DNA from 2 places in the Sphaerisporangium sp. NPDC004334 genome. Region 1 is predicted to be linked to the other one. Evidence: riboswitches for the same ligand, from Rfam matches in the RefSeq annotation. Region 1 holds a riboswitch; the other holds the start of a gene.

Region 1 (4,579 bases):
CGCTGGAGCTCGGCGGCAAGAGCGCCAACGTGGTCTTCGCCGACGCCGACATCGAGCGGGCCGCCGCCACCGCCCCCTCGGCCGTGTTCGACAACAGCGGGCAGGACTGCTGCGCGCGCTCGCGCATCCTGGTGGAGCGTCCGGTCTTCGAGGAGTTCCTCGACCGGCTGGTCGCGACGGTCGGCGGGCTCGTCGTGGGCGACCCGCGCGACCCCGGCACCGCCATGGGGCCGCTGATCAGCGCCGAGCACCGCGACCGCGTGGCCTCGTTCGTGACCGGCACGCCGCACTTCCAGGGGACGTGCCCGGACGGGAAGGGCTTCTGGTTCCCGCCGACCGTGCTCACCCACGAGTCGCTGGACGAGCGCGCCTACACCGAGGAGATCTTCGGGCCGGTGGTCGGCGTCGTCCCCTTCGACGGCGAGGCCGAGGCCGTCCAGATCGCCAACGACACCCGGTACGGACTCTCGGGGTCGATCTGGACGCGGGACGTCGGGCGGGCCCTGCGGGTCGCCCGCGCCATCGAGGCGGGCAACCTGTCGGTGAACTCCCACTCCTCGGTCCGCTACTGGACGCCGTTCGGCGGGTTCAAGCAGTCGGGGCTCGGCCGCGAGCTGGGCCCGGACGCGCTGGCCGCCTTCACCGAGACCAAGAACGTCTTCATCGCCCACTGACCGCCCGCCGTCCCACCGCCCCGCCCGGGGGCCACGGGAGTCCACCAGCACCAGGGAGTACCTCACCATGCAACGTCTGCGCGACCGCGTCGCCGTCATCACGGGCGCGGCGGGGGGCATCGGCCTCGCCACGGCCCGCCGCTTCGCCGAGGAGGGCGCCAAGGTCGTGTGCGCCGACCTCGACGAGGAGGGCGGCGCGAAGATCGCCGAAGAGGTCGGGGGCGTCTTCGTCCGGACCGACGTGACCAGCGAGGACGACGTCGCCGAGATGTTCCGCACGGCGTTCGAGACCTACGGCTCGGTGGACGTCGCCTTCAACAACGCCGGCATCTCGCCCCCCGACGACGACTCCATCCTGACCACCGGCATGGACGCCTGGCGGCGGGTTCAGGACGTCAACCTGACCAGCGTGTACCTGTGCTGCAAGCACGCCATCCCGTACATGCGGCGGCAGGGCAAGGGTTCGATCATCAACACCGCGTCGTTCGTCGCCGTGATGGGCTCGGCGACCTCCCAGATCTCCTACACCGCCTCCAAGGGCGGCGTGCTGGCCATGTCCCGCGAACTCGGCGTGCAGTTCGCCCGCGAGGGCATCCGGGTCAACGCCCTGTGCCCGGGACCGGTGAACACCCCGCTGCTGCAGGAGCTGTTCGCCAAGGACCCCGAGCGGGCCCAGCGGCGCCTGGTGCACATCCCGCTCGGCCGGTTCGCCGAGGCGTCCGAGATCGCCGCCGCGGTCGCCTTCCTGGCCTCCGACGATGCAAGTTTCATCACCGGCGCGGAGTTCCTCGTGGACGGCGGCATCTCCGGCGCCTACGTGACCCCGCTGTAGCCTGGTCGACCATGTCGCGACCCGTCATCGGCATCACCTGCTACGTCGAGCCCGCCGCCTTCACGGTCTGGCGGATGCCGGCGGCGCTGCTGCCGTACACCTACGTCGAGCACGTCGAACGGGCGGGCGGCCAGCCGGTCATCCTGCCTCCGGCGGGCGACCCGGCGTCGCTGGCGGGCCGGCTGGACGGCCTCATCGTGGCCGGCGGCGGGGACGTCGACCCGGCCAGGTACGGCGAGCGCCCGCACCCGCGGACGGGCTACGTCCGCGAGTCCCGTGACGAGGCGGAGTTCGGTCTGGTCGGGGCGGCGCTCTCGGCCGGGCTCCCCTTCCTCGGGGTGTGCCGGGGGATGCAGGTGCTGAACGTCCACCTGGGCGGCACCCTGCACCAGCACCTGCCGGACGTCGTCGGGCACGACGGGCACTCCCCGGCCCCCGGCGAGTTCGGCCACCTGCCGGTGCGCCCGGTGCCGGGCACCGCCCTGTCCAAGGTCCTCGGGGACGACGAGGTCGCCGCGGCCCACTACCACCACCAGGCCGCCGATCGCCTCGGCGACGGCCTCACGGTCGCGGCGACCTGCGAGGACGGCACCGTGGAGGCCGTGGAGCTGGCGGGCCACCCCTTCGCCCTGGCCGTCCAGTGGCACCCCGAGGCGGGCGAGGACGGCCCGCTGTTCGAGGCGCTCGTCGCCGCCGCGACGGCGGGCGATCGGCATTGGTAGGGTGGGCGGGAACACCGATGATCCCGTGCGGGAGAGCGTCCTGACATCCGGTCAGGACCCCTGAAGGAGCAAGTCCTCCCCGCGAACCTCACAAGGCAAAGGACCGCGCGGGCCAGGTGATCTCTGGAAAGCAGGCCGCTCCGTGGGGCCTCGCCGAAGGTGAAAGTCCGGTAAAACCCGGGCGAAACTCTCAGGCACCGATGACAGAGGGGGAGGATGCTCTCATCCAACCCTGTCTGAGGTGCGCATCATGTCCCGACCCACACCGCTCCGCGAGGTGCACGAGAGCCTCGGCGCGACGCTCACCGACTTCGCCGGCTGGCTGATGCCGCTGCGCTACGGCAGCGAGTCCGCCGAGCACAACGCGGTGCGCACCGCCGCCGGGCTGTTCGACCTCTCCCACATGGGCGAGATCTTCCTCACCGGGCCGCAGGCGGGCGAGGCGCTGGACCACGCGCTGGTGGGCAGCCTGTCGACGCTGGAGCCGGGCCGGGCCCGCTACACCATGATCTGCGCGCCCGACGGCGGCGTGCTCGACGACCTGATCGTCTACCGGCTGGCCGCCGAGGAGTACCTCGTCGTGGCCAACGCCTCCAACTACGAGCGGGTGGCGGCCGAGCTCACCGAGCGCGCCGAGGGCTTCCAGGCCGAGGTGCGCGACCGGTCCGCCGAGTACGCGCTGATCGCCGTCCAGGGGCCCCGCGCGCAGGAGATCCTCGCCACGCTCACCGACGCCGACCTGCCCGGTTTGAAGTACTACGCGGGCCTGCCCGGCACCGTGGCCGGCGTCGAGGCGCTCATCGCCCGCACCGGGTACACCGGCGAGGACGGCTTCGAGCTGTTCGTCGCCGCGGGCGACGCCGTCACGCTGTGGCAGGAGCTCACCAAGGCCGGTGACTCCCACGGCCTGCGTCCCGCCGGGCTGTCCGCCCGCGACACGCTGCGCCTGGAGGCCGGCATGCCGCTGTACGGCAACGAGCTGAACGCCGGGCTGACCCCCTTCGACGCCGGCCTCGGCCGGGTCGTACGGTTCGACAAGGCCGGCGACTTCGTCGGCCGCGCGGCGCTCGCGCCGCTCAAGGACGTCCCTCCGCGCCGGCGCCTGACCGGCCTGGTCGCGCGGGGCCGCCGAGTGCCGCGCCACGGCTATCCCGTGGTGCTGCTGACTGACGGCACCGTCGTTGGAGAGGTCACCAGCGGCGCGCCGTCCCAGTCCCTCGGCAAGCCGATCGCGATGGCCTACGTGGACACCAACGTGTCCGATGGGCTCGCGGTCGACATCCGTGGTACCCATGAACCGGTCGACGTGATTGACCTGCCTTTTTACCGGAGGAGCAAGTGAGCAGCATTCCCGAGGAGCTCAGCTACACCAAGGAGCACGAGTGGGTGGCCGGCCTCGACGACGGCCTCACCGTGACCGTGGGCATCACGGCGTTCGCCGCCGAAGCGCTGGGTGACGTCGTCTTCGTGCAGCTGCCCGAGGTGGGCGGCACGGTCGAGGCGGGCGACGCGGTGGGCGAGGTGGAGTCCACCAAGTCCGTGAGCGACATCTACGCCCCGCTCACCGGCGAGGTCGTGGAGGTCAACCAGGTCGTCGTGGACGACCCGTCGCTGGTCAACTCCGACCCCTACGGCGACGGCTGGCTGTTCCGCGTGCGCGTCGAGGGCCCCCACGAGGACCTCCTCACCGCCGAGGAGTACACCACGGTCACCACCGCCGAGTCCTAAGCCCTGCCGTCCATTCACCATCCCCGTCCACCCATGACGACTCTCGCCGGCCGGCCGCCCGGACCGGCCGGCGCCACGACCGCATGACCTGTCCCGCGCGTATCCGGCGCATATGGGGGCATCCCTCGCACGACATCGCTTCCAAGGACGGAATGATCAATGGCGATCAGCGTCTTCGACCTGTTCAAGATCGGCATCGGGCCGTCCAGCTCGCACACCGGCGGCCCGATGGCGGCGGCGCACAAGTTCGCCCGCGGCCTGCACCAGGACGGCCTGCTGGAGAAGACCGCCCGGGTCGAGGCGATCCTCTACGGCTCGCTCGGCCTGACCGGCAAGGGACACGGCAGCGACAAGGCGGTGCTGCTCGGCCTGTCCGGCGAGAAGCCCGAGCTGGTCGACGTGGACACCGTCGATGAGCGCCTGGCGAAGATGCGCGACACCGGCACCATCGAGCTGTACGGCACCCGCGAGATCCCCTTCGTCGTCGGCGAGCACCTGGTGTTCGAACGCAAGATCTCCCTGCCCGGCCACCCCAACGGCATGCGCTTCACCGCCTTCACCGCCGAGGGCGAGCAGGTCCGCGAGAAGGTCTACTACTCGGTGGGCGGCGGCTTCGTGGTGGA
Region 2 (4,579 bases), on a different contig from region 1:
GGCCGACAGGATGGCCTGCCCGGTGGCCGCCTTGAGGCCCTCGGCGCCCATCATGCGGATGTAGGCCCAGGAGATGGGCAGGATGCCCGCCGACCCGTACGCCGCGGCCGAGACGGGCCCGACGGCGCCGTCGGCGCGCTCTCCCAGGGGGTCGCCGGGCAGGTAGGCCGCCAGGTGCGAGCGGACCGCCACCGGGCCGACGCCGGGACCGCCGCCGCCGTGCGGGATGCAGAAGGTCTTGTGCAGGTTGAGGTGGGAGACGTCGGCGCCGAAGGACCCGGGCTTGGCCAGGCCGACCAGCGCGTTGAGGTTGGCGCCGTCGACGTAGACCTGGCCGCCTGCCTGGTGCACCCGCTCGCAGATCTCGGTGATGGTCTCCTCGTACACCCCGTGGGTGGAGGGATAGGTGACCATGATGGCCGCGAGCCGCTCGCTGTGCTTGTCGATCTTGGCGATCAGGTCGGGGACGTCCACGTTTCCGTCGTCGTCGCAGGCCACGACCACCACACGCATACCGGTCATGACGGCGCTGGCGGCGTTGGTGCCGTGCGCCGAGGACGGGATGAGGCACACGTCGCGCTCGCCGTGGCCGTTGGCCCTGTGGTAGGCGCGGATGGCGAGCAGCCCGGCGAACTCGCCCTGGGATCCGGCGTTGGGCTGCAGGGAGACCGCGTCGTAGCCGGTGACCTCGGCCAGCCAGCCCTCCAGGTCGCCGATCAGGCGCAGGTAGCCCTCGACCTGATCGGCCGGGGCGTAGGGGTGGACGCCGGCGAACTCCGGCCAGCTGATGGGCTCCATCTCGGTGGTGGCGTTCAGCTTCATGGTGCACGAGCCGAGCGGGATCATCGACCGGTCCAGGGCGATGTCCCTGTCCTGGAGCCTGCGCAGGTAGCGCAGCATGGCGGTCTCGGAACGGTGGGAGTGGAACACCGGGTGCGACAGGTAGCCGGTGGTGCGCAGCAGCCCGGCGGGCAGGGCGTCGGAGGCGGAGGTGTCCACGTCGTCCAGCACGACCCCGGTCACGCCGAACGCCTCCCAGACGGCCTGGAGGTGCGCGCCGGTGGTCTTCTCGTCGCAGCTGACGCCCACGTGGTCGGCGTCGGCCAGGCGCAGGTTGACGCCGCGGTCCAGGGCCGCCGCGACGACCTCGGCGGCGCGGCCGGGGACACGGGCCAGGACGGTGTCGAAGAAGTCGTCGTGGACGACCTCGACGCCGCCGTCGCGCAGGCCGGCGGCCAGCACGGCGGCGTGCCGGTGGGTGCGCTGCGCGATGCGCCGCAGGCCCTCGGGGCCGTGGTAGACGGCGTACATGCCGGCGATCACCGCGAGCAGCACCTGCGCGGTGCAGATGTTGCTGGTGGCCTTCTCCCGGCGGATGTGCTGCTCGCGGGTCTGCAGGGCCAGCCGGTGGGCGGGGCGCCCGTCGGCGTCCTGCGACACCCCGACCAGCCGGCCGGGCATCTGCCGCTGGAGCCCTTCGCGCACGGCCATGTAGGCCGCGTGCGGCCCGCCGAAGCCGAACGGGACGCCGAAGCGCTGGGAGGAGCCGATGGCGATGTCGGCGCCCAGGGTGCCGGGGGCCTCGACCAGGGTCAGGGCCAGCAGGTCGGCGGCGGCGACCACGAGCGCGCCGCGGGCGCGGGCCTGGGCGGCCACGGCGCGGAAGTCCTTGAGCCGGCCTCCGGCGCCGGGGTACTGGACCAGCAGGCCGAACAGCTCCCCCTCCGGCAGCCCGGCGGCCAGGTCGGCCTCGACCAGCTCGATGCCGAGCGGCTCGGCGCGGGTGGCCAGCACCGCCTTGGTCTGCGGCAGGGCGTCGGCGTCGACGACGAACACCGGGGACTTGGCGCGGCCGGCGCGGCGGGCCAGGGTCATCGCCTCGGCGGCGGCGGTGGCCTCGTCCAGCAGCGAGGCGCCGGCGACGTCCAGCCCGGTCAGGTCGGACACGACGGTCTGGAAGTTGAGCAGGGCCTCCAGGCGGCCCTGGGAGATCTCCGGCTGGTAGGGGGTGTAGGCGGTGTACCAGCCGGGGTTCTCCAGCAGGTTGCGCCGCACGACCGCCGGGGTGATCGTGTCGTGGTAGCCCAGGCCGATCATCGAGGTGGGCACCTGGTTGCGGGCGGCCAGGGCGCGCAGCTCCGCGAGCGCCTCCTCCTCGCTCGCGGCGGGCGGCAGGTCGAGCGGCTCGCCGGAGCGGATGGCGCCGGGGACGGCGACGGCGATCAGGTCGGCCACCGAGGCGTAGCCCACGGCCTCCAGCATGCGGGCCTGCTCGGCGTCCGACGGGCCGATGTGCCGGGTGGCGAAGGGCGGTGCGAAGAGGTCGCGAAGCGGTGACCGATCGGTCATGGGGCCCTCCTACAAGGGGTAGAGACCGGCGCTGAGCGCGCGCGTATGCCGGATCTCCCCCTCTGTCAGCGCGACATCCTCATCGCGACCTGAGAGCTTCATCCCCTTGCGGGGGATTTGCACCGTCGGTGAGACACGCCTGGCGGGCACGCCTACTTTCCAGAGTCGCCTCGCCTGTGCGGTACGTGGGCCTGAGAGATTCCGGGGAGGTTGCTCCTTCGGCGCCCGGGGTCACCCGCCGGCGCCGCAGGTGGTGCGGTGCCGGCCCGTGCCCGGGTCTCTCCCGCACAGGGTCAACAGCTTTCCCGGTAATCGTACCGTCCCGCCCCGAGTAGGGAGTTACCCCTACATTTCGGGATTTGCCATGTTTTATCCCTGTAGGGCGGGTATGTAGGGACCCCGACCACCCCGTAGATCTTCTGGGATATGTGCGACAGCCCCCGGCCCTCCTCAGCGGAGGGAACCTCCCCGTCCCGGCCCTCCGGCCTCAGCCCGTCTTGCGGGCCTTCCTGCGCTTGGCCAGCTCGTCGCCTGGGTGGTCCTCCAAGGAGTCCCGGCCGGCCGGCTCCGCGCGTTCCCCCGGCAGCTCCGCCAGGGAGCCCTCGACCTCGCGCCACACGCCGCCGAGAGCGATGCCGAACACGCCCTGGCCGCCCTCGAGCAGGTCGATCACCTCGTCGGCCGAGGTGCACTCGTAGACGCTCACCCCGTCGCTCATCAGCGTGATCTGCGCCAGGTCGTTGACCCCGCGCTCGCGCAGGTGCTGGACGGCGGTGCGGATCTGCTGGAGCGACACCCCGGTGTCCAGCAGCCGCTTGACCACCTTGAGCACGAGGATGTCGCGGAAGCTGTACAGCCGCTGGGATCCCGACCCCTGCGCCGCGCGAACCGACGGCTCGACGAGCTGGGTGCGCGCCCAATAGTCGAGCTGACGATAGGTGATGCCGGCCGCCGAGCACGCCGTCGGGCCGCGGTATCCGACGTCGGCGGGCAGAGACGCCGGCCGCTCGTCGAACAGCAGGCCCTGCTCGCCCGCGCGTTCCCGCGCCGACTGCCGCTGGACTGGATCGTGCTGGCCGGCCGTCTTGCCCTCGCCGCTGCTGACCGCCACTGCGGACCTCCGGCTTCCTCTCATCCCACGGTCTGATCTGGGGGTTCGTGAATTACAACCGTGGGTTCCCTTGCACCGTAGGACTGGCGCGATGCTCAGTCAACGATCCCGCCCGGCGCGTCGTGAAGCGTAAATGCCCGAAATGGCTAACCCGCACGGCCGAAGTCCTCGGGCGTGATCGTGTCAAGGAACTCGCGGAACTTCTCGACCTCGTCCTCCTGGTCATCGGGGATGATCACACCGGCCTCGCGCACGACGTCCTCGCTCGCGAAGATGCTCGCACCGGTGCGCAGCGCCAGCGCGATCGAGTCCGACGGCCGGGCGCTCACCTCCACCCCGTTGGAGAACACCAGGTCGGCGAAGAAGATTCCGTCACGCAGCGCGACGATGTTCACCGCCGTCAGCCGCACGCCCAGAGCCTCGATCACGTCCTTGAACAAGTCGTGGGTGAGCGGCCTGGGGGGCGGCTCCTCCGCCTGAGCCAGCGCGATGGCCGTGGCCTCGGTCATCCCAATCCAGATCGGCAGGTATCGCTCGCCCTTGGCCTCCTTGAGCAGGACTATGGGCTGGTTGGAGGGCATCTCGACGCGGACCCCCACGACCTCCATCTGCAACACAGGCTGCTCCGTCTCATCGGGTCGCCGCCCCGCTCCGGGCCCGTTCCCTCGCGGCTCTCGGCTCGCGGCGTGACCATCGCCGCAAAATTCAACGTAACATCCCCGCACCCCGAAATGTCCGGGCGGCTCCGTCAGCGGCCCAGAATGCCGCGCAGGCCGGTGCGGACCAGGGCGGTGTGCAGGTCCTGCAGCAGACCGGACAGCTCTCGCGCGGTCTCCTCGGCGCGGCCGGCGGCGCCCGGCGCGCGGCGCCGCAGCAGCGGGGCCACGGCCTGCTCGACCAGCCCCGCCTCCCGCTCGGCGGCGGCCTTGAGCACCCGCAGGTGGCGCGGATGCAGGCCGAACCTCGCCAGCGCGCCCGAGGCGCGGGCGACGGTCAGAGCCTCGGCGTCGTACCACCGGGCCACCGGGGTGAGCAGGCCGAAATCCTCCAGCTCGGCGAGGGTCTCCTCCTCCAGCCCGGCGGCGGCCAGCAGTTCGGCGCGGCTGAGCCGCACCTCGG

What was found. A riboswitch is a leader RNA that binds a small molecule or an ion and turns the genes downstream of it on or off. The one in region 1 is predicted to bind glycine.
Region 2: linked by a shared signal. The riboswitch ahead of gcvP (aminomethyl-transferring glycine dehydrogenase) and the one ahead of gcvT (glycine cleavage system aminomethyltransferase GcvT) in region 1 are both predicted to bind glycine.

Annotation. Positions count from the first base shown of each region.
Region 1 covers NZ_JBSGDZ010000011.1:40,251-44,829, forward strand. The annotation lists gene ACWEN6_RS15705 (aldehyde dehydrogenase family protein) at 1-674, shown strand, start outside; gene ACWEN6_RS15710 (3-oxoacyl-ACP reductase) at 742-1,506, shown strand; gene ACWEN6_RS15715 (gamma-glutamyl-gamma-aminobutyrate hydrolase family protein) at 1,518-2,228, shown strand; glycine riboswitch at 2,247-2,344, shown strand; glycine riboswitch at 2,345-2,445, shown strand; gene gcvT (glycine cleavage system aminomethyltransferase GcvT) at 2,479-3,570, shown strand; gene gcvH (glycine cleavage system protein GcvH) at 3,567-3,956, shown strand; gene ACWEN6_RS15730 (L-serine ammonia-lyase) at 4,116-4,579, shown strand, end outside.
Region 2 covers NZ_JBSGDZ010000025.1:6,410-10,988, forward strand. The annotation lists gene gcvP (aminomethyl-transferring glycine dehydrogenase) at 1-2,349, opposite strand, end outside; glycine riboswitch at 2,519-2,645, opposite strand; gene ACWEN6_RS29360 (MerR family transcriptional regulator) at 2,837-3,460, opposite strand; gene ACWEN6_RS29365 (bifunctional nuclease family protein) at 3,607-4,077, opposite strand; gene ftsR (transcriptional regulator FtsR) at 4,209-4,579, opposite strand, start outside.